3 regions of the Acidovorax bellezanensis genome follow, and region 3 is predicted to be linked to each of the others. Evidence: predicted binding sites of a transcription regulator. Region 3 holds the regulator's gene; each other region holds the start of a gene.
The links. The regulator LexA, encoded in region 3, represses DNA repair genes until DNA is damaged. The targets are predictions, from matches to a motif close to ACTGTATNNNNATACAGT.
Positions count from the first base shown of each region.

Region 1: the regulator LexA is predicted to act here: its motif matches at 3,102-3,119, upstream of recA (recombinase RecA).
Region 2: the regulator LexA is predicted to act here: its motif matches at 1,006-1,023, upstream of N0K08_RS05000 (VRR-NUC domain-containing protein).

Region 1 is NZ_JAODYH010000005.1:369,458-376,188, reverse strand. Features, by position in the region: gene N0K08_RS13195 (LysR substrate-binding domain-containing protein) at 1-247, shown strand, start outside; gene N0K08_RS13190 (sensor histidine kinase) at 258-1,718, opposite strand; gene N0K08_RS13185 (response regulator) at 1,715-2,389, opposite strand; gene N0K08_RS13180 (MarR family winged helix-turn-helix transcriptional regulator) at 2,535-3,038, opposite strand; gene recA (recombinase RecA) at 3,179-4,327, shown strand; gene recX (recombination regulator RecX) at 4,396-4,863, shown strand; gene argC (N-acetyl-gamma-glutamyl-phosphate reductase) at 5,111-6,043, opposite strand; gene sucC (ADP-forming succinate--CoA ligase subunit beta) at 6,236-6,731, shown strand, end outside.
Region 2 is NZ_JAODYH010000003.1:308,420-315,150, forward strand. Features, by position in the region: gene N0K08_RS04995 (TonB-dependent siderophore receptor) at 1-615, opposite strand, end outside; gene N0K08_RS05000 (VRR-NUC domain-containing protein) at 1,126-2,793, shown strand; gene N0K08_RS05005 (ATP-dependent DNA helicase) at 2,796-5,075, shown strand; gene N0K08_RS05010 (MFS transporter) at 5,194-6,516, opposite strand; gene N0K08_RS05015 (ArsR/SmtB family transcription factor) at 6,650-6,731, shown strand, end outside.
Region 3 is NZ_JAODYH010000014.1:154,569-161,299, reverse strand. Features, by position in the region: gene N0K08_RS20700 (PP2C family protein-serine/threonine phosphatase) at 1-192, opposite strand, end outside; gene N0K08_RS20695 (hypothetical protein) at 294-635, opposite strand; gene lexA (transcriptional repressor LexA) at 750-1,424, opposite strand; gene N0K08_RS20685 (asparaginase) at 1,514-2,482, shown strand; gene adk (adenylate kinase) at 2,622-3,278, opposite strand; gene kdsB (3-deoxy-manno-octulosonate cytidylyltransferase) at 3,625-4,446, opposite strand; gene N0K08_RS20670 (Trm112 family protein) at 4,443-4,625, opposite strand; gene lpxK (tetraacyldisaccharide 4'-kinase) at 4,645-5,643, opposite strand; gene N0K08_RS20660 (ExbD/TolR family protein) at 5,660-6,085, opposite strand; gene N0K08_RS20655 (MotA/TolQ/ExbB proton channel family protein) at 6,153-6,731, opposite strand, start outside.

The DNA.
Region 1 (6,731 bases), on a different contig from region 3:
CGGCATGGGCGTGGCGCTGGTGCCGCGCTGCCTGGTGCAGGACGAGATCGCGTCGGGCCTGGTCACCGAGCCTTTGCCCGGCCACGGCTACACCAGCCATCTGGGCTACTGGTTCTGCTATCCCGAAGGCCGTGCCCACCATGGCGCCTTGAGCTCCTTTCGCAGTTGGCTGCTGGAAACGGCGGCACAGTCCAGCGCTGCCATGGTCACTGCCTCCCAAGCCAGCGCCAGCGACCTGCCGACCTGATCCGCCCGGCTCAAAGGGCCGCGGAACGCGCGGGCGGCGCCGCGCGCGCCGCGAACTGCACGCTGAAGCGCGCGCCCGTGGGCACCTGCTGGGGGCGCGCGGCTTCCAGCGTCACCTTTGCGCCATGGTGGCGCGCAATCTCCATCACGATGGGCAGACCCAGGCCCGAACCATCGGCCTGCGTGCCCAGCGCGCGGTAGAACGGCTGGAACACCAGCGCGCGTTCGGCCTCGGGCACGCCCGGGCCGGTGTCTTCGACCTGCAGCAGCAGCACCCGGCCAAAAGTGTCGGTCAGCAAGCGCACGGTCACCACGCCAGGCTGCTCCAGCGACGAAGGCGTGTAGTTGATGGCGTTGTCCACCAGATTGCGCACCAGCTCCGTGAGCAGCGTCGGGTTGCCATCCATCCAGACCCCGGGCGCGCCGGGCTCGGCGCCGTCGTAGCCCAGGTCCACCCGCTTGTCCAGCGCCCGCGGCACCGAGTCGCGCACCACATCGATCACCAGCCGCGCCAGGTCGCAGGGCTGCTTGAGCATGCCGGCCCCCGTGCCTTCGACCCGCGCCAGCGCCAGCAACTGGTCGACCGCGTGGCTGGCGCGCATGCTCGCCCGGCCGATCTGCTGCAGCGAGCGCTTGAGCTCCTGCGTGCTCGTGCCTTCACGCTGGGCCAGATCGGCCTGCATGCGCAGACCCGCCAGCGGCGTCTTGAGCTGGTGGGCCGCGTCGGCCAGAAAGCGTTTTTGCGTGGCCAGCGAAACGTTGAGCCGGCCCAGCAAATCGTTGACCGCGTCCACCAGCGGCGCCACCTCCTGCGGCACGGCCTGGATGTTGAGCGGCGACAGGTCATCGGGCTTGCGCGCACGGATGCGCTCCTCCAACTGGTGCAGCGGCTTGATGCCACGCGCCAGCGCCATCCACACCAGCAACACCGACAGCGGCAGCACCACGAACTGCGGCAGCATCACGCCCTTGATGATTTCGGCAGCCAGCACGCTGCGCTTTTCCCGGGTTTCCGCCACCTGCACCAGCGCCAGCGGCCCGCCTGCGCGCGGCAGCGGCACCCAGACCGCCGCCAGGCGCAAGGCCACGCCGTTCAGCTCGGCGTCGTACAGCTGGACTTCACCGCTGCGCAGCTCCGTCTCGGTCAGTGGCGGCGCAGGCAGCGTGCCCTCGCCCGCGAGCAGCTTGCCCTGGGGATCGAGCACCTGGTAATGGACGCTGTCGGGCGTGCTCGCGCGCAGGTCATGGCTCAGCGCCAGGGGCAGGCTGAATTGCGGATGGCCTTCCTGCACCTGCTGCGCCAGCGCCTGGGCGCCGTATTCCAGCGCCCGGTCAAACGGCTTGTTGGCCAGGCCCTGCGCGACCAGCCAGGTCAGCGCCAGACTCACCGGCCACAGCAGCAGCAGCGGCGTGAGCATCCAGTCGAGGATTTCGCCAAACAGCGAGCGCTGCTCGCGCTGAAAGATCTTCAATCTCTTATCTTTTCCAGGCAGTAGCCCAAGCCTCGTACCGTCGCGATGCGTATCGGGCCGTGCTCGATCTTCTTGCGCAGGCGATGGATATAGACCTCGATGGCGTTGTTGCTCAGCTCCTCGCCCCACTCGCACAGGCGCTCGACCAGCTGGTCCTTGCTGACCAGGCGGCCGGCGCGCTGCAACAGCACTTCGAGCAGGCCCAGTTCGCGCGCCGACAGCTCGACCATCTTGCCGTCGATGGTGGCCACGCGGCCCGACTGGTCGTAGACCAACGGTCCGTGCTTGATGGTGCTGCTTGCGCCGCCCATGCCCCGGCGCGTCAGCGCCCGCACGCGCGCTTCGAGCTCCTGCAGGCTGCAAGGCTTGGCCATGAAGTCATCGGCGCCGAAATCCAGGCCCTTGACCCGCTCTTCCACGCTGTCAGCCGCCGTGAGGATGAGCACCGGCAAGGTATCGCCGCGCCCGCGCAAGCGGCGCAGCACTTCCAGGCCATGCATCTTGGGCAGGCCCAGGTCCAGAATCAAGAGATCGAACTCGCTGCTGGTCAGCAACACCGACTCGGCCTCGCTGCCGCTGGCCACATGGCTGACCACAGCCCCCGAGCCGCGCAAGCTGCGCTGCAGGCCGTCGGCAAATACCTGGTCGTCTTCGGCAATCAGAATGCGCATGCGGAGTCTCCTCGATGAGCGCGGCAGTACACAGCCGCCAGGCCGTGCAGCCATTCTAGGAGCGCACCGCGGTGCACCACCAGCGGGTTTTCGCCGGGCCCCTTGGGGGGCAGCGAGACGCAGTGGACGAGCGTGGGGGCTCTGCTTACGCGGGCCGGCCGCTGCTGGCCGCGTAGGCCTCCAGCCCCAGCGCCACCACGGTCGCCACCTCGTCCCCCACTTCGGCGCGGAACTCGGCTTCCGCCTGGGCCACGGCCGCCTCGAAAGCCTGCAGCCAGGCCAGGCCGGTGGGAGTGAAGCGCAGCCAGCGGGTGCGCTTGTCGCGCGCATCGGCCTCGCGCGTGACCAGCCCCCAGGCAATGCACTGCTCGACCAGATCGGCCATGGCCTGCTTGCTCATGCCCGCGCGCTCGGCAAGATCGGTCAGCCGGTCACCGCCCAGCGACAGGTGACGCGTGATGTGGATATGGGCGGCGCTGACCTGGTCGCGCGCCGCCAGGTTGGACAGCGCCAGCGGCACCTCGACCGCACGGGCCATGAGCTGCATCACCCGCGCGTCGAAGCGGCGCATGGAATGACCGAGCAGACGGCCCAGATGGGTCTGGCGCCAGGCGTCCTGTACAGGCGTGGCAGGTGGGGTGTAGTGCATGGCTTATTGTCAGGCAAACTGACTAAAAACTATCTATACACGATAAGACAACGCCCATAAACTACTGTTCAAGCATCCAGCCCGGCAGTCACAGCAGACGGGGCGTTCTATCCAAGCCATTGTTTTTCAAGGAGTTTTCCATGGAAGTCACCACCGTCAAGAACAGCAACCCTCCCGTCGCCGCCAATGCCGAAAAGGCCAAGGCCTTGCAGGCAGCGCTCGCCCAGATTGAAAAACAGTTCGGCAAGGGCACCATCATGCGGCTGGGCGAAGGCGAAGTGATTGAAGACATCCAGGTGGTGTCCACCGGCTCCCTGGGCCTGGACATCGCGCTGGGCGTGGGCGGTCTGCCACGCGGCCGCGTGGTCGAAATCTACGGCCCGGAATCCTCGGGCAAGACCACGCTGACCCTGCAGGTGATCGCCGAAATGCAAAAGATCGGCGGCCAATGCGCGTTCGTCGACGCCGAGCATGCGCTCGACGTGCAATACGCCCAGAACCTGGGCGTGCAACTGTCCGACCTGCTGATCAGCCAGCCCGACACCGGCGAGCAGGCGCTCGAAATCGTCGACAGCCTGGTGCGCTCGGGTGCCGTCGACCTGATCGTCATCGACTCGGTCGCAGCCCTCACGCCCAAGGCGGAAATCGAAGGCGACATGGGCGACGCCCTGCCCGGCTTGCAGGCCCGGCTGATGAGCCAGGCACTGCGCAAGCTCACGGCCACCATCAAGAAGACCAATTGCATGGTCATCTTCATCAACCAGATCCGCATGAAGATCGGCGTGATGTTCGGCTCGCCCGAAACCACCACCGGCGGCAATGCGCTCAAGTTCTACGCTTCCGTGCGCCTGGACATCCGCCGCACCGGCACGATCAAGAAGGGCGACGAAGCCATCGGCAACGAAACCCGCGTGAAGGTGGTCAAGAACAAGGTCAGCCCCCCGTTCAAGACCGCCGAATTCGACATCCTGTTCGGCGAAGGCATTTCGCGCGAAGGCGAAATCATCGACATGGGCGTGGAAGCCAAGATCCTCGACAAGTCGGGCGCCTGGTACGCCTACCGCGGTGAAAAGATCGGCCAGGGCCGCGACAACGCGCGTGAATTCCTGCGCGAAAACCCCGATCTGGCTTTCGAGATCGAAAACCGCGTGCGTGAAGGCCTGGGCATCTCCCTGCTGGCTGGCACCGCGCCCGCCCCGGGCTCCGGCAAGCCGTCCAAGGCCGACAAGGCAGCTGAAAAAGCGGAAAAAGCCGCGACCGCAGCGTCCGCAGCAGCAGCCGACAAATAAGTCCAGCCACCCTGCCGCCGCCCAACGTGCCCCGCGCCGTTGCGCGGCGGTCGCGCTTTTGCACTCCCATGGGCTTTACCACCCTCTCCCTCAAAGGCCGCGCGCTGCGCCTGCTGTCCCAGCGCGAGCACTCGCGCCTGGAACTCGAACGCAAGCTCGCTGCCCATGTCGCCGAAGGCGATGACCTGGCGGCCGTGCTCGACGAGCTCGAAGCCAAGAACTTCATCAACCCCGAGCGCGTCGCCCAGTCCCTGGCCAACCGCCGCGGCAGCAAGCTGGGCACGGCCCGCGTCATCCAGGAAATGCGCAGCAAGGGCCTGGATGACGACACCGTGCGCGCCGCCACCCTGGAACTGCGCGCCACCGAACCGCAACGCGCCCACGCCATCTGGCGTCAGCGCTTCGGCGCGCCAGCCGAAACCCCGCAGGAAAAGCTCAAGCAAATGCGCTTTCTGGCCAGCCGCGGATTTTCGGGCGACGTGGTGCGCAAGGTAGTGGGCGGGCAGGTGCCGGACGACATGCCGGACCAAGACTGAAGAAACAGGCCTGCGGGTCCATAGAAAAACGCAGAGCCGCCTCTGCGCTGGCCCCCCAGGGGGTGTTTCTTTTCAACGCTTGCACAACCCACTGCCTAAAAAACTGGCGTAACCCAGCAAGGGGACACCGAGCAAGGGCCGCCCCGCAGCGACGGTGCCGTCCCTGGCCGGGCGCCCCCCTCCACCGAAGGATGAGAGGGGGGAGCGGGGGCCGGCCATCCGGCGCAGCCGCTCAGGGGGTGCTTTGTCAGATCCCCAACATCAACTGCATGTTCTGCACTGCCGCGCCGCTCGCGCCCTTGCCCAGGTTGTCCAGGCGGGCGATCAGCACGGCCTGGCGGTATTCCTCGTTGGCGAAGACGCGCAGCTCCAGCTTGTTGGTGCCGGCCAGGGTATCGGCGGCGAGCTTGCCGTCGGACGTGGGCGGCAGCACTGACACCCATTGTTCGGGCGTCGCCGTGCGGGCGTAGTGGCTGGCCAGCGCATCGTGCAGGTCGGCGGCCTTGGGCGCGCCGGGCAGCAGGTCCAGGTGCAGGGGCAGTTGCACCAGCATGCCCTGGGCGAAGTTGCCCACCGCGGGGATGAACACCGGGCGGCGCGTCAGGCCCGTGTAGTGCAGGATTTCAGGGATGTGCTTGTGCGCCAGGCCCAGGGCGTAAGCCTCGTAGGGCGCGGCCGTGCCGGCCTCGTAGGCTTCCATCATCGACCGACCGCCACCCGAGTAGCCCGACACCGAGGGCAAGCTCAGACCGAAGTCCGCGGGCACCAGGCCGGCGTCCACCAGTGGGCGCAGCAAGGCGATGGCGCCCGTGGCGTAGCAGCCGGGGTTGCTCACGCGCGTGGCGGCCTTGACGGCATCCAGCTGACCGGCGCACAGCTCGGGAAAGCCATAGACCCAGCCCGGCGCCGTGCGGTGGGCCGTGGACGCGTCGATGATCTTGATGTTGCGGCCGGTTTCCTGGTTCACGGCATCCACCATGGCCACGGTATCGCGCGCGGCGTCGTCGTGGAGGCACAGAATGACCAGGTCCACGCCGGCCACCAGCGCGCGCTTGGCGGCCGGATCCTTGCGCAGCTCAGGCGCGATGCTGACCAGCTCGACCTGTGGCATGGCCTGCAAACGCTCGCGAATCTGCAAGCCCGTGGTACCGGCTTCGCCGTCGATAAACACTTTGGACATGGAAAACTCCTGCAATCGGCCCCAGCCCTGCTCCCTACGGGCAGAGCCAAAGCCAGGTATATGGGTTAGTGGTTTTACACCGCAGTTGGTGCATCGCACCATGATACATTTCCGGCTTGCCATGCCCCATACCCGCAGCCAGACCACAACTATGGCAATCGGGTAAACCACCATTCCTGAGAGAGACAACTCATGAAGATTCATGAATACCAAGGCAAGGAAATCTTGCGCCAGTTCGGCGTGCCCGTACCGCGCGGCATTCCTGCATACACCGTACAAGAAGCAGTGGAAGCTGCTCAAAAGCTCGGCGGCCCAGTTTGGGTCGTGAAGGCCCAGATCCACGCGGGTGGCCGCGGCAAGGGCGGCGGCGTGAAGGTGGCCAAGACCATTGAAGACGTCAAGCGCATCTCTGGCGAGATCCTGGGCATGCAGCTCGTGACGCACCAGACCGGCCCCGAAGGCCAGAAGGTCCGCCGCCTGTACATCGAAGACGGTGCCGACATCCAGCAGGAGTACTACCTGTCTGCCGTGACCGACCGCGCCACGCAAAAGGTCGCATTCATCGCTTCCAGCGAAGGCGGCATGGACATCGAGGAAGTGGCCCACGCTACTCCCGAGAAGATCATCACCGTGATGGTCGACCCCCTGCAAGGTTTCACCCAAGCCAATGGCGACGAGCTCGCCAAGG
Region 2 (6,731 bases), on a different contig from region 3:
GAGCGCGCCCGTGGTGTCGAGCTCGGCGCGGTAGTTCGCCATACTGCCGCCCGACAGCAGCACCTGGGTCTGGCGCTTGGCCAGCGGGCGCTTGTAGGTGAAATTGATGACGCCGCCAGCCTCGCCCGCGCCGAACAGGCCGTCGGCGCCGCGCAGCAAGGCCACGCTGTCGAACTGGGCCATGTCCTGACTGCGGCTGCCCGAGCGCGTGGAACTGGCCGCGCCGCCGTCATAGCGGATGTTGGTGATGGCCAGACCACGCGACAGGTAGGTGGTGTCCAGCCAGCCCTCCTCGCGCGTCACGCCCGTGGTCTGGTTCATCACATCGTCGAGCGTACGCAGCGCCTGGTCGTCCATGCGCTGGCGCGTGATCACGGTGACCGACTGGGCAATTTCGCGCAGCGACTGCGCCGTCTTGCCCACTTCCACGCCCCGGGGAACGTAAGCGTCGCTGGCCTCGCTGTAGATGTTGGGCGCGGCCTTTTCGGTCACGCGCACTTCATCGAGCGTGGTGGAAGCGGGCGCGTCTTGCGCCCAGGTGATGCCGGGCAGTACGCATGCCAGGCAGGCAGCCGCGGCAGTGGCGCTGCCGGAGAAACGGGGACGGTGGTGCATAAAGCAATTCGGGAGCAGGGAGCATGAAAAGCGCCCGACCGAAGGCATGCGGGACCTGGGGTGCAGCGATGCGCCCTGCGAAGACGCACTGCCATCCACGGCATGCAGCCGCCAGGCCCGGCACACCCGACTGGGCGGCAAGGAATGCTGTGGCTGAACGGCGGTAACCGTATGTAGCTGGCAGACTACATGAGAATAGGAATTAATACTATTCTCATGTGAGAGGCAATTCTATAGGCACCACCGCGCTCTGTTCCAGCTGTAGCGGAAATGTCACATGGATGCGCAGCGCATCGGGGCTCCCAAACGGCCGGCACTGCGTCCGCTGGCGCGCGCAGCTACAGACAAAGTAGCAAAGCCAGGTCCATGGATTCTCCCGCGCGGAGGAAATATGTATTTATGTACAGTATCGCCATGTCCACACTGCTTGAGGCCCAAGGTTTTGCCATTGCCTGCGCGAGCGCAGCCGTGCCGCGCCCGGAGCAGGCCTTCGCATGGAATGTTTGAAGCATGGCAGCCATCCACCCCCTTTACTATCTGCACAACTTCGAGCGCGCGCTCGCCTGGATCGCGCAGCGCTACAGCGACCTGCTGGACAGCGAAGAGCAGCAATTTCTGGTGCAGTTCGCCGCCCTGCCCACGCCTTCCCGGGCGCTGCTGGTGCGCATGCTGATGCGCCGCGGCCCGTGGTTCCGGGCCTCGAAGCTGGTCTATGCGGAAATCCCCGACGTCGGCGCCGCCGCGCAAGCCCTGACGGCCTTGGGCTGGCTCAACACGCAGGCGAGCATGTCGCTGGCCGAGCTGTTCGACCTGCACACCAAGGCTGAGCTGGCCGCATTGTTTACGGGCCCGCTCGGCAGCCAAGGCGCGCGCAAATCGGACTGGCTGCAGACGCTGGGCAGCACGCATGCCCAGCCCCAGCCCCAGCCCTACGCCGCATGGAATCCGCAGGCATCCGAGCCCGTCTGGCGCGTGATGGCCGCCGAACGCATAGAGCGGCTGCGGCTGATGTTCTTCGGCAACCTCCACCAGGACTGGTCGGAATTCGTGCTCTCAGACCTCGGAGTGTTCAAGTACGAGCCGGTGGCGTTCGATGCGTCGTCGCGCGCATTCCAGGCGCGCGGCGACATCGCTGCCTACCTCGCGCAGCACGCCTGCCGCCAGGCGATGGACGAGGGCGCGGATGCGGCCGCCATGCTGGAGGCGATCGCGGGCTGCCAGAGCAGCAACGCCTGGCTCGAAAAACGCCGGGCCAAGCTGCTGCTGCGCCTGGGCAATGCCTGCGAGCGCCAGCAGCACTGGGCCGATGCGCTGCAGGCCTATGCGCTGTGCACTTACCCGGGCGCGCGCCACCGGCGGATCCGGGTGCTGGAACGCCTGGAGCGCCACCAGGAAGCGCTGGACCAGGCCTTGCTGGCGCGGCAGGCGCCCGAGAGCGATGAAGAAGCGCAAAAGCTGCAGCGCATGCTGCCGCGCCTGCTGCGCAATGCGGGGCAGACCAAGGCCGGCAAGCGTTCGCCCCCAGGCCAGGCGCTGCTGCAGATGCGCTCGGATATCGCGCTGGAAGGCCCGGTGGCGGCCATGAGCGTGGAGTTTGCGCTGCGCCAGCATTGGCACAGCGACGCCAGCCCCGTGTTCTACGTCGAGAACGCGTTGGTCAATTCGCTGTTCGGCCTGCTGTGCTGGCCCGCGGTCTTCGCGCCGCTGCAAGGCGCGTTCTTCCACCCGTTCCAGAGCGGGCCCGCCGACCTGAGCGCGCCCGATTTCGCAGACCGCAGGCAAGCGCAGTTCGCCACCTGCCTGGCCGAGCTCGATACAGACAGCTACCGCCACACCATCCTGCAGCGCTATGCCGACAAGCAGGGAGTGCAGTCGCCGTTCGTGTTCTGGCAGATGCTGTCCGCGGAACTGCTCACGCTGGCGCTGGAGTGCATTCCGGCCGAGCATCTGAAACGGCTGTTCCAGCGCCTGCTCGCCGATGTCAAGACCAACCGCAGCGGCCTTCCCGACCTGGTGCGGTTCTGGCCCGCGGAAAAGCGCTACGCCTTCGTCGAAGTCAAGGGGCCGGGCGACAAGCTGCAGGACAACCAGATCCGCTGGCTGCAATACTGCAGCGACCACGGCATTCCCGTCAGCGTATGCCATGTGCAATGGCGCGAGAGCGCGGAGCCAGGCTAGCCATGGACTGCACCGTCTCCGTGCGCACCCTGTGCGAGTTCACCGCCAGGCAGGGCGATCTGGACCTGCGTTTCACGCCCGCGCCCACGGCCTTGCAAGGCATGGAAGGCCATGGGCTGGTGCGCTCGCGCCGCGGCCCCGAGTACGAAGCGGAAATCAGCCTGCAAGGCGTCTACCAGACGCTGCAGGTGCGCGGACGCGCGGACGGCTACGACCCCGTGGCCCAGCAGCTCGAAGAGATCAAGACCTACCGCGGCGAGCTGGGCGCGATCCGCGCCAACCACCGGGCCCTGCACTGGGCCCAGGCCAAGATCTATGGGCATCTTCTGTGCGCGCAACGCGCGCTGCCGCGCCTGAAAATTGCGCTGGTCTACTTTCACATCGGCACCCACAAGGAAGACGTTCTGGTCGAGACCCTCGACGCCGCGGACCTCCAGGGCTTCTTCGACACGCAATGCGCCCGCTTTCTCGACTGGGCGCGCAGCGAGGATGCGCACCGCCGCGCGCGCGACCAGGCGCTGGCCGCGCTGGCCTTTCCGCTGGGGACCTTCCGTGCGGGCCAGCGCGAGCTGTCCGTCGCGGTCTACCGCACGGCGCGCGCGCCTGCCGGCGGCAGCTGTCTGCTGGCCCAGGCGCCGACGGGCATAGGCAAGACCATGGGCACGCTGTTCCCCATGCTCAAGGCCTGCCCCGACCAAGGACTGGACAAGATTTTCTTTCTCACGGCCAAGGGCACAGGCCATGGCCTCGCGACACAGGCCCTGGGCCAGATCAACCAGCAACTGCAGGCCACGGACGCCGCACCGCTGCGCGCGCTCACGCTGCAGGCGCGCGACAAAAGCTGCGAACACCGCGACAAGGCCTGCCATGGCGATTCCTGCCCGCTGGCCCGGGGCTTTTACGACCGCCTGCCCCAGGCGCGCGCCGCGATGCTCAACGTGAAAACCGTCTGGGACAGTGCGCGCCTGCGCGAAATCGCGCTCGCGCATGCGGTCTGTCCCTACTACCTGACGCAGGAGATGGCGCGCTGGAGCGATGTCGTCATTGGCGACTACAACTACTTCTACGACGGCGCGGCCATGCTGCATGCATTGACCCAGGCCCACCAGTGGAAGGTCGGCATTCTGGTCGACGAGGCGCACAACCTGGTCGACCGCGCGCGCAGCATGTACACCGCCGAGCTGACCCAGCCTGCGCTGGCGGCCGCGCGCAAGCACGCCAAGACCAGGATCCGCAAATCGCTGGACAACCTGAACCGCGCCTGGAATGCCTTGCATGAGGGCCAGGAGGCGCCCTACCAATGCCATGCCCAGGTGCCGCTGGACTTCATGGCCGCGCTGCAAAAAGCGCTGTCCCTGATCGCCGAGGCCAACGCCGACAACCCCATGCTGCCCGGTGACCCGGTGCTGGGCTTTTATCTCGCCGCCCTGCAGTTTTCCGTGCTCGAGGAAAAACTCGATGAACATGCCTTGTTCGACGTCACGCTCACCGCGCCGCAAGGCAGAAAGCGGCCCACGTCGACGCTGTGCATTCGCAATGTGATTCCCGCGCCGCACCTGCAAGCGCGCCATGCGGCGGCCCATGCGACGGTGCTGTTTTCCGGCACGCTGGGACCCGCGGCCTTCTACCGCGACACGCTGGGCCTGCCCGAGGACACGCCCTGGATCGACGTGCCGGCACCGTTCAAGGCCCAGCAGCTCGCGGTGCATATCGTGCGCGACGTTTCCACGCGCTACCACGACCGCGAAGCATCGGTGGCGCGCATCGTGCAGTTGGTCTCGGCGCAGTTCCGCCGGCGCCCCGGCAACTACCTGTGCTTCTTCAGCAGCTTCGACTACCTCGAACGTGTGGCCGATGCGCTGTGCGCGCAGGATGGCACGCTGCCGGTCTGGCGGCAGGTGCGAGCCATGGGAGATGACAGCCGCCAGGCGTACATCGAACGCTTTCGCGAAGGCGGCCAGGGCATTGGCTTTGCCGTGCTCGGCGGCGCCTTTGGCGAAGGCATAGACCTGCCCGGCGACCGTCTGATCGGGGCCTTCATCGCCACGCTGGGCCTGCCCCAGGTCAACCCCGTCAACGAAAGCATGAAACGCTGCATGCAGCAGCGCTTCGGCCACCGCAAGGGCTACGACTACACCTACCTTTTTCCAGGCCTGCGCAAGGTGGTGCAAGCCGCGGGCCGGGTCATCCGTTCGGAACAGGACACGGGCACCTTGTTCCTGATGGATGACCGCTTCGCACGCGAAGAAGTCGCCAGCCTGATGCCCGCCTGGTGGCGGTGAGGGGTTGTAAGGGCGCAGGCCACGACCACCGAATGCCGGCATCGGCAAAGAGCCCGCTTCCCCTGAGGGCTGCGGGTGCAATCGGTGGAGTCAACACATTGACTGTCTACCCGGAAGTTCAGACGCGTCGGGTAGTTACCGCCACATCGCCGGCCGCCTTGGCCAAATGCAAGGCCCTTGGCCGACTCCCGCTCAGCACACATGCCGCGGCCAAGGCCTGGAGCAAGAAGATCACGATGAAATAGGCGTCGGTGGTGGCGCCCAACGATGGCGCTGCGTGCGCAGTACCGACCATCAAACCTGCCAGCACGGCGGGTGCAAATGCATAGAGCGCTTGAGACAGCGCCACACTCCGCGCCACCACGCGCGGCGTATCGACTGGCGCAAAGTCCGCCTGCGCGATGAGCGGCGGCAGCGACGTGGCATTGCCGATACCCAGCCCAAAAAGCACGACGCCCAGCACAAGAAGTGCGAAATGCTCAGGCCCGGCGATCAGCAAGGCAAGCGTTCCTGCGGCCTGTACCGAGTAACTGGCGGCTGCGGCGCGGCGCCTGTCGGCGTACCGGCCCAGCAGCCACCCCATGAGCAAGCGCCCGCCCATGCCACAGCCTGTCGCCAGTGCCATGATCCCACCCGCCAGCCGGGGACCCATGCTGGGCACCATCAAGGAAAAGAGCTGGGTGATCAATCCGATCTGAGCGAACAGGCCCAGCGACATCGCGGCGGCCAAGGTCAGGAATCTGCGGTCCTTCCAGAGCGTCGGGCAGACCTGGGCATCCGCGCCCGCAGGAACTGCAGGGGCCGAGCCGCAAGCCTGTGCCAGGCCATCTGCGGCTTGACCTTCGCCAGCGGGTGTCCCGGCGAGTTCACGGCAGGCGATGCTCAGCACCACGGCGATCATCGTCAGCCCCACCATCATGGCCGTGGCGGGAAAGCCCATGCGGTCGATCGCGACGGCCCAAAGCGGCGAGAAGAGCATGCCCCCGACACTGGCGCCGTTGTAGGCCTTGGCCAAGGCAAGCGGGCGCTTTTGGACAAACCAGGGCGAGATGATGGCATTGATGCCGGCCGCACCCAGCGGCACCCAACCGCCACCGGTGAACATGGCGGCGACGAACAGCTGCCACGGTTCCACGGCCGCGGCCCAACCGAGCACCCCGGCGGCCAGCAGGATGGCGCCGATCAGGGTTGTCGCCGGGATTCCACAGCGCCTGTGTATCCGGGGAAGGCAGGCAACGACAGCGGCACCGAACAGGAAGTGGAAGGTGACAGCGGCAGAAACCAGTGGCAGCGGCCACCCCGTGCGCGCAAGAACGGCATGCAGGAAGATCGGAGGGCCGTAGAACCCTACCCCCCAACCAAACAGCGCAAGAACAAACGCGGCGCGAATGACGTTGTTGCCGTAGAAGCGGGAGGATTGCGTGGCAACTAAGGATGGCATGGCGCAAGGGGCTCTGAAGGCGACGGGTGCCGCGATGCGCTCGATGCTATAGGCCTGGCCTGCCTGGATACTTCGCTGTGGGACGAAGCGTTGGCTCGGCCGTATGCCGTACCCTAGGACCAAAGGCAAGCCCATGAATACCAACCACATCGCCCGAATTGCATCCCTGGTGGGTGAACCCACGCGCGCCGCAATGCTGCTGCAGCTGATGGACG
Region 3 (6,731 bases):
CTGCTGGCAGGTGAGCATGACCTGATCCGAGGCCTTGCGCCCGCCGCTGAGTCCGCCCATGCCATCGGCGATCACGCCCAGCACGCAGCCATGGATGCGTGCATGGGCAATCAGCAAGACCTGGTCTTGCTGATAGGGCCGGTCGCCCCGGTGAAGGCCAGTCGAGGCGAGAAGGCGAAAAGACGGAGGCATGGAACAATGCGGCCCGTAATGAAGATGGCAGTAACTGCGTGCCAACAGTGTACGCGCATGTTTCCTTCCTGCCTGACCCGTGTGCGACGCCCGCCAAAGGTTCAGCGGCTGGCGAACTCGTTGACGGCCATGCGGTTCAGCGCGGCGCAGACATCGGCCATGCGTCCGGACATCAGGAGCCGACTGCCCTGGCTGCTGGTTTCGTTGCGCAGTATGCGCACGCGGCCCTGGGGGCTGCTGATCAGCGCAGGTTGGCGTAGACCGGGGCGCGCGGCGGTGGCGCCGTTGGCGCACAGCAGCGCAGGGCTGTCCATGCGCTGACGGGCAACGCATGCCCGTTGGGGCAGACTGCCGAAGGCGTCCGCGGCGGGGGAGAACTGGGCAAACAGCCCGTCGTTTTGGGCGTGGCGCGAGAAAGGCAGGGCCTGCAAAGAAAATTGCATGTGATAACTCCAGCAAAGGTACTTGAGCGGCCGTAGCCGTGCTTCGGCTGGGGGCAGCCGAGAGTTGCAGTGCAGAGACCGGCAGGACCCTGCGGGGGGGGGAAAGTGCGCCTGTTACATGAACAGGCTGTTGCGTATCAGGCCTACGGCCAGGCCTTCAATGGCAAAAGGCTCGTCGGGCTTGACGTGGATGATGGGGTAGTCGGGGTTTTCGGGCAGCAGTTCAATGCCGGTGCGCGTGCGGCGCAGGCGCTTGACGGTGACTTCATCGCCCAGGCGCGCGACTACAATCTGGCCGTCGCGGGCTTCACTGCTGGCCTGTACGGCAAGCAAGTCGCCGTCCATGATGCCGGCATCGCGCATGGACATGCCGCGCACCTTGAGCAGATAGTCGGGTTTGGCCTGGAACAGGCCGGGCTCCACCGCATAGGTCTTGTCGATGTGCTCTTGCGCCAGAATGGGCGAGCCGGCGGCCACGCGACCGATCAGGGGCAGCACCAGCGAAGCCATCGCGGCCAGCGGCGATGCAAAACTCGCACCCCGCGAGGCATTGATGTTGCGCACCGTGTCGTGGCACAGGCGGATGCCGCGTGAAGTGCCGCTGACCAGTTCGATCACACCTTTGCGGGCCAGGGCTTTCAAATGCTCCTCGGCGGCGTTGGCTGAGCGAAAGCCCAGCGTACCGGCGATTTCGGCGCGGGTCGGGGGCGCGCCGGTGCGCTCGATGGCAGACTGGATCAAATCCAGAATTTGCTGCTGTCGCGGTGTGAGCTTGGGATGATCGAGCATGGCAGTCCTTGTGCAGATGACAGCTGGCGAAAGCCATCTGTTCTTTTATACAGTGACTGTATTTTTCACCAGTTTTCAAGGAGCCGCAAGTGGGTAAGGCAAAAAATGTGGTGATATTGGCCACAGGGGGCACGATTGCGGGCACGGCGGCCCATTCTTCGCAGTCCGTGGGCTATACGGCAGCGCAATTGGGCGTGGAGCAGTTGCTGGCGGCCGTGCCGGATCTGGCCCAGGTGGCTGGCGGCGGCCTGATCTCCGAGCAGGTGGCCCAGCTCGACAGCAAGGACATGGATGGGCCCACCTGGCGGCATCTGGCGCTGCGCTGCGCGCATTGGCAGGCGCAGGAGGATGTGGCGGCGGTCGTCATCACCCACGGAACCGACACGCTGGAAGAAACCGCCTGGTTCTTGCACGAAGTGCTGCCGGTGTCGACCAAGCCCGTGGTGCTGACCTGCGCCATGCGCCCGGCCACGGCCTTGCTGGCCGATGGGCCGCAGAACCTGCGCGATGCCGTGGCCTGTGCGGTCGATGCCAAGGCATGCGGGGTGCTGGTGGTGGCCGCGGGTCAGGTGCACGGTGCGCGCGCGGTGCGCAAGCAGCACCCTTATCGGCTGGATGCGTTTTCTTCGGGCGAGCAGGGGCCTTTGGGGTGGATGGAAGAGGGCCGGGTGCGCTGGCAGCAGCCCGCGGACATGGGTGGTGCACAGGGCGGGTGTCTGGAGCTGTTGCCGGCTGCGGGCGACTGGCCCTGGGTCGAGCTGGTCAGCAGCCATGCGGGCTGCAACGGCCGCGCCGTCGACGCCCTGGTGGCCCAGGGCGTGCAGGGACTGGTGGTGGCGGCGACGGGCAATGGCACGCTGCACCACGCGCTGGAAGCAGCTTTGCAGCGCGCAATGCGCGCAGGCGTGCCCGTGTGGCTAGGCACACGTTGCAGCGAAGGTCAGTTGGTGGGCTCGCCGGAAACGGCAAGCACCGAGGCCTTGCAGCCCCGGCCGGTGACGCTGTCGCCTGTGAAGGCGCGCATCAGCCTGCAGTTGGCGCTTATCAGCGATCTATAGCGATTGCACAGTCCGCAGCCTCTGCAACCGGTGCGTCCCGACGCAGGGGCACCGAGCAAGGGCCGCCCCGCAGCGACGGTGCCGTCCCCCTCCCGCGAAGCGAGAGAGGGGGAAGCGGCGAAGCCGCACAGGGGGTGCTTTAGTTCTCCAGAGCCGCGAAAGCGCGCGCCGTGATTTCCTCGACCGTACCCATGCCGCTGATGGCGCGGTACTGGGGCGCCTGGGCGGCGTCCCGTTCGGCCCACTGGCGGTAGTAATCCACCAGAGGACGGGTCTGGTCGCTGTAGACCTGCAGGCGCTTTTGCACCGTTTCTTCCTTGTCGTCTTCGCGCTGCACCAGGTCTTCACCCGTCACATCGTCCTTGCCAGCCACCTTGGGTGGGTTGAACTTGACGTGGTAGGTGCGGCCCGAAGCAGGGTGCGAACGGCGGCCGCTCATGCGTTCGATGATGGCGTCAAACGGCACATCGATTTCAAGCACGTAGTCGAGCTTGACGCCCGCGGCCTTCATCGCATCCGCCTGGGGGATGGTGCGTGGGAAGCCGTCGAACAAAAAGCCTTTGGCGCAGTCAGGCTGCTGGATGCGTTCCTTCACCAGACCGATGATCAGGTCATCGCTGACCAGCTGGCCCGCATCCATCACCGCCTTGGCTTGCTGGCCCAGGGGTGTTCCGGCCTTGACGGCGGCACGCAGCATGTCGCCGGTGGAAATTTGCGGGATGCCGTACTTCTGGCAGATGAAAGCAGCCTGTGTGCCTTTGCCGGCGCCGGGAGCGCCCAACAAAATCAGTTTCATGGAAATCCTCGAAGTGTTGAAATTTTTCAGGCGGCGATGGACCGTGCCGGCGTCAGCGCCGGCACGGTCCATGCCGCATTTTTCGCGGCAAGGATAGCACGCACATTCGGCCTTGCCGCCGGTTGCGTTGCTGCCAAGGTGACGACGGCCCTGCGCGCAAAGCGCTGGCGGGACCGGGACAGCGCACCTTGTGGGCATGCTTCCTGCGTTCGCGAATTGTTTCTATTTTCTGTTATTTCTGAAAGTTTTGGCAGAAAACAAGGAAAAGTACCGATTTTGGGCAAGTGCAGCGCCCACGAGTGGGCGTGGGAGCATGCTGTTTCTGCCATCTGCGGTGCGCCTGCGCTCAGCCCAGCAAGGCCCGTACACGCTCCAGATCGGCCGGCGTATCGACGCCAGCGCCGGGCGCATCGTGGGTGATGTGGACCGCGATCTTGTGGCCGTGCCACAGGGCACGCAGCTGTTCCAGCGCTTCCATGGCTTCGGTGGGCGCGGGTGGGAGCAGGGGGAAGCGGCGCAGAAAACCGGCGCGGTAGCTGTAAATGCCCACGTGGCGCAGCGGTGCAAAGCCATCGTGGCCGGCCAGCGCCTGGGGATTGTTCCACCAGGCCTGGGCCGCATGGTCGCGCGCGAAAGGAATCGGCGCGCGGCTGAAATAGTGGGCCAGGCCTTGCGCGTCGCGCACCACCTTGACCACATTCGGGTTCAGGTAGTCTTCGAGGCGGTCGATGGGGTGGGCGGCCGTGCCCATGCTGGCGTCGGGCGTCTGCAGCAGCAGCTGGGCGACGGCGTCGATCAGCTGGGGGTTGATCAAGGGCTCGTCGCCCTGGACGTTGACCACGCAGTCATGGCCGTCCAGACCCAGTTGTTCGCAGGCTTCGGCCAGGCGGTCGCTGCCGCTGGGGTGGTCGGCGCGCGTGAGAATGGCTTGCACGCCATGGGCTTCGCAGGCCTCGACAATGCGTTCGTCGTCCGCCGCCACCACCACTCGCGTGGCCTGACTCAGCAGGGCGCGCTGCGCCACCCGCACCACCATGGGCAGGCCGGCGATATCGGCCAGCGGCTTGTCAGGCAGGCGGCTCGACGCCATGCGCGCCGGAATCAGTACCGTGAAGCCGCTGCTGGTGAACAGCGCGGGCGTGGCGTGGGGGTGGACGTCGGCCGTCATGCGTCGAGTTCCTCGTCGCTCAAGGTGCGGGCTTCGTTTTCCAGCAGGATGGGCATGCCGTCACGCACGGGATAGGCCAGACGTGCGCTGCGCGAAACCAGTTCCTGGCGCTCGCGGTCATAGGTCAGAGGGCCCTTGGTCACGGGGCAGACGAGCAGTTCGAGGAATTTGGCGTCCATGGCGGTAGGGAATTGGGAATCAGTGTTTCGATGATAGTGAGAGTGCCTGCTCCAGTGCAGGGAAAAATCCCTGTTCGATGGAGAGTTCGAGCGGCACAGCCCAGGCTTCGGGATGCAGGGGCCAGAGCTTGACCGCGTCCTTTTCAGTGCAAATCAAGGCTTTGGCTTCGGGGCTCATGCCTTGCCAGCTCTCAAAATTATAGTGATCCGGCAAGGCCTCGGCCGTGGCAAGTGTCAGGCCCTGGGCCTGCAGCATGGCAAAAAAATGTTCGGGCCGGGCGACAGCCGCCAGCGCATGCAGGGGCAGGCCGCGCAGCGCGCTCAAATCCAGGCGTTCACCGCGCGCGTTGTGGGCATGGGTCGCGAGCCGGCGTTGCAGCGCAAAGGCCGGCGCCGGGCCGGCGGGACGTGGCCCGGCGTGCAGCACCAGGTCCACGGCCCGGGGCCAGGGCTCGCGCAGCGGGCCGGCCGGCAGCAAAAAGCCATTGCCCGTGCCTTCGTCGTTGAAGACGCAGATTTCCACATCGCGCGCCAGGGCCAGATGCTGTAGTCCGTCGTCGCAGACGATGACCTGGGTGGCGGGGTACTGGGCGCGCAGCGCACGCACGGCGGCGATGCGCTCGCGGGCCACGAATACCGGCACGCCGCTGGCGCGGGCCAGCAGCGCGGGCTCGTCGCCCACGTCCTGGGCGCGGCTGTCGGGAAGGGCTTGGCGGCAGTCCTGGGTGCTGCGGCCGTAGCCGCGCGAGACGATGCCGGCGGCGATGCCGCGTTGCTGCAGATGGCGCACCACGGCCAGCGTGACCGGCGTCTTGCCCGCGCCGCCGGCAATCACATTGCCGACCACGATGACGGGAATGCCGGCCGACGCCTGGCGCAGCAGGCCCCCGGCATACAAGGCCTGGCGCAGGCCTACCAGCGCGCCATACAGCAGCGAGACGGGCCACAGCGCCCAGGCCAGGGCGCCGCGGTGGCGCCAGGCGGCACGCAGGCCGTGCGAATCAGAGGGTGTCGCCATGGGCAGACAGCGCCGCTCAGCGCCGCGCCTTGCCCGTCGCCTGGGTCGCAAACGTGATTTGCGCCAGGCCCGCGCGGCGGGCCGCTTCCATCACCGAAATCACCGCCTGGTGCGGGGCGGTGGCGTCGGCGCTGATGATCAGCACGCTGTCCGGCTGGCTTTGGGCCAGGGCAGAGAGGCCCTGGGTCAGGGCCGTGACGCTGGTGTCGGCCAGGGCGGCCTTGTTGATCGCATAGCGGCCGTCGGCGGCTACGGCGACGATGATTTCCTTGGGACGATTGCGCTGCTGCTCGGCGTCGGCGACCGGCAAGGTCAGCTGCAATTCGGTGAATTTGCTGTAGGTGGTCGACAGCATCAGGAAGATCAGGACCACCAGCAGCACGTCAATGAACGGGATCAGATTGATCTCGGGTTCGTCGCGGTGGCGGGGGCGAAAGTTCATCAGGCAGGCCTAGGTTGCAGGGACCGGGAGGGGCAGGGCGTGGGGCAGGGGGCGCCCCATGCTGGGCTTACTTGCGCAGCCGGCCCAGATGGCGCACGAATTGTTCGGCCGACAGCTCCAGCGTCAGCAGATATTCGTCGATCCGCGCGCGGAAGTAGCGCCAGAAGATCAGCGCCGGAATCGCCACGATCAGGCCGAAGGCCGTGTTGTACAGGGCGATGGAGATGCCGCGGGCGAGCTGGGCCGGATCGCCTCCACCCGTGGTCTGGCTGGCGCCTTGCGAGCCGAAGATTTCGATCATGCCGATCACCGTGCCCAGCAGGCCCAGCAGCGGGGCGGCGGAAGCGATGGTGGCCAGCGCGCTGAGGTATTTTTCCAGCTGGTGGGCGGCAGCGCGGCCCGCGCCTTCGACGGCGGCGCGCAGCTCTTCCTCGGAGGCACTGGGGTGGGCGTGCAGCGTGCGCAGGCCGCTGGCCAGCACTTCACCCAGTACGGAATTCTGTGCCAGTTGCTGCACCACATCGCCCGGAGGCAGACCTTTGGCCGAGACGGCCAGGGCTTCGTTCAGCAATTGCGGCGGCGCGACCCTCGCGGTCTTCAAGGCGACAAAACGTTCAAAAACCAGGGCCAGGGCCAGGATGGAGCA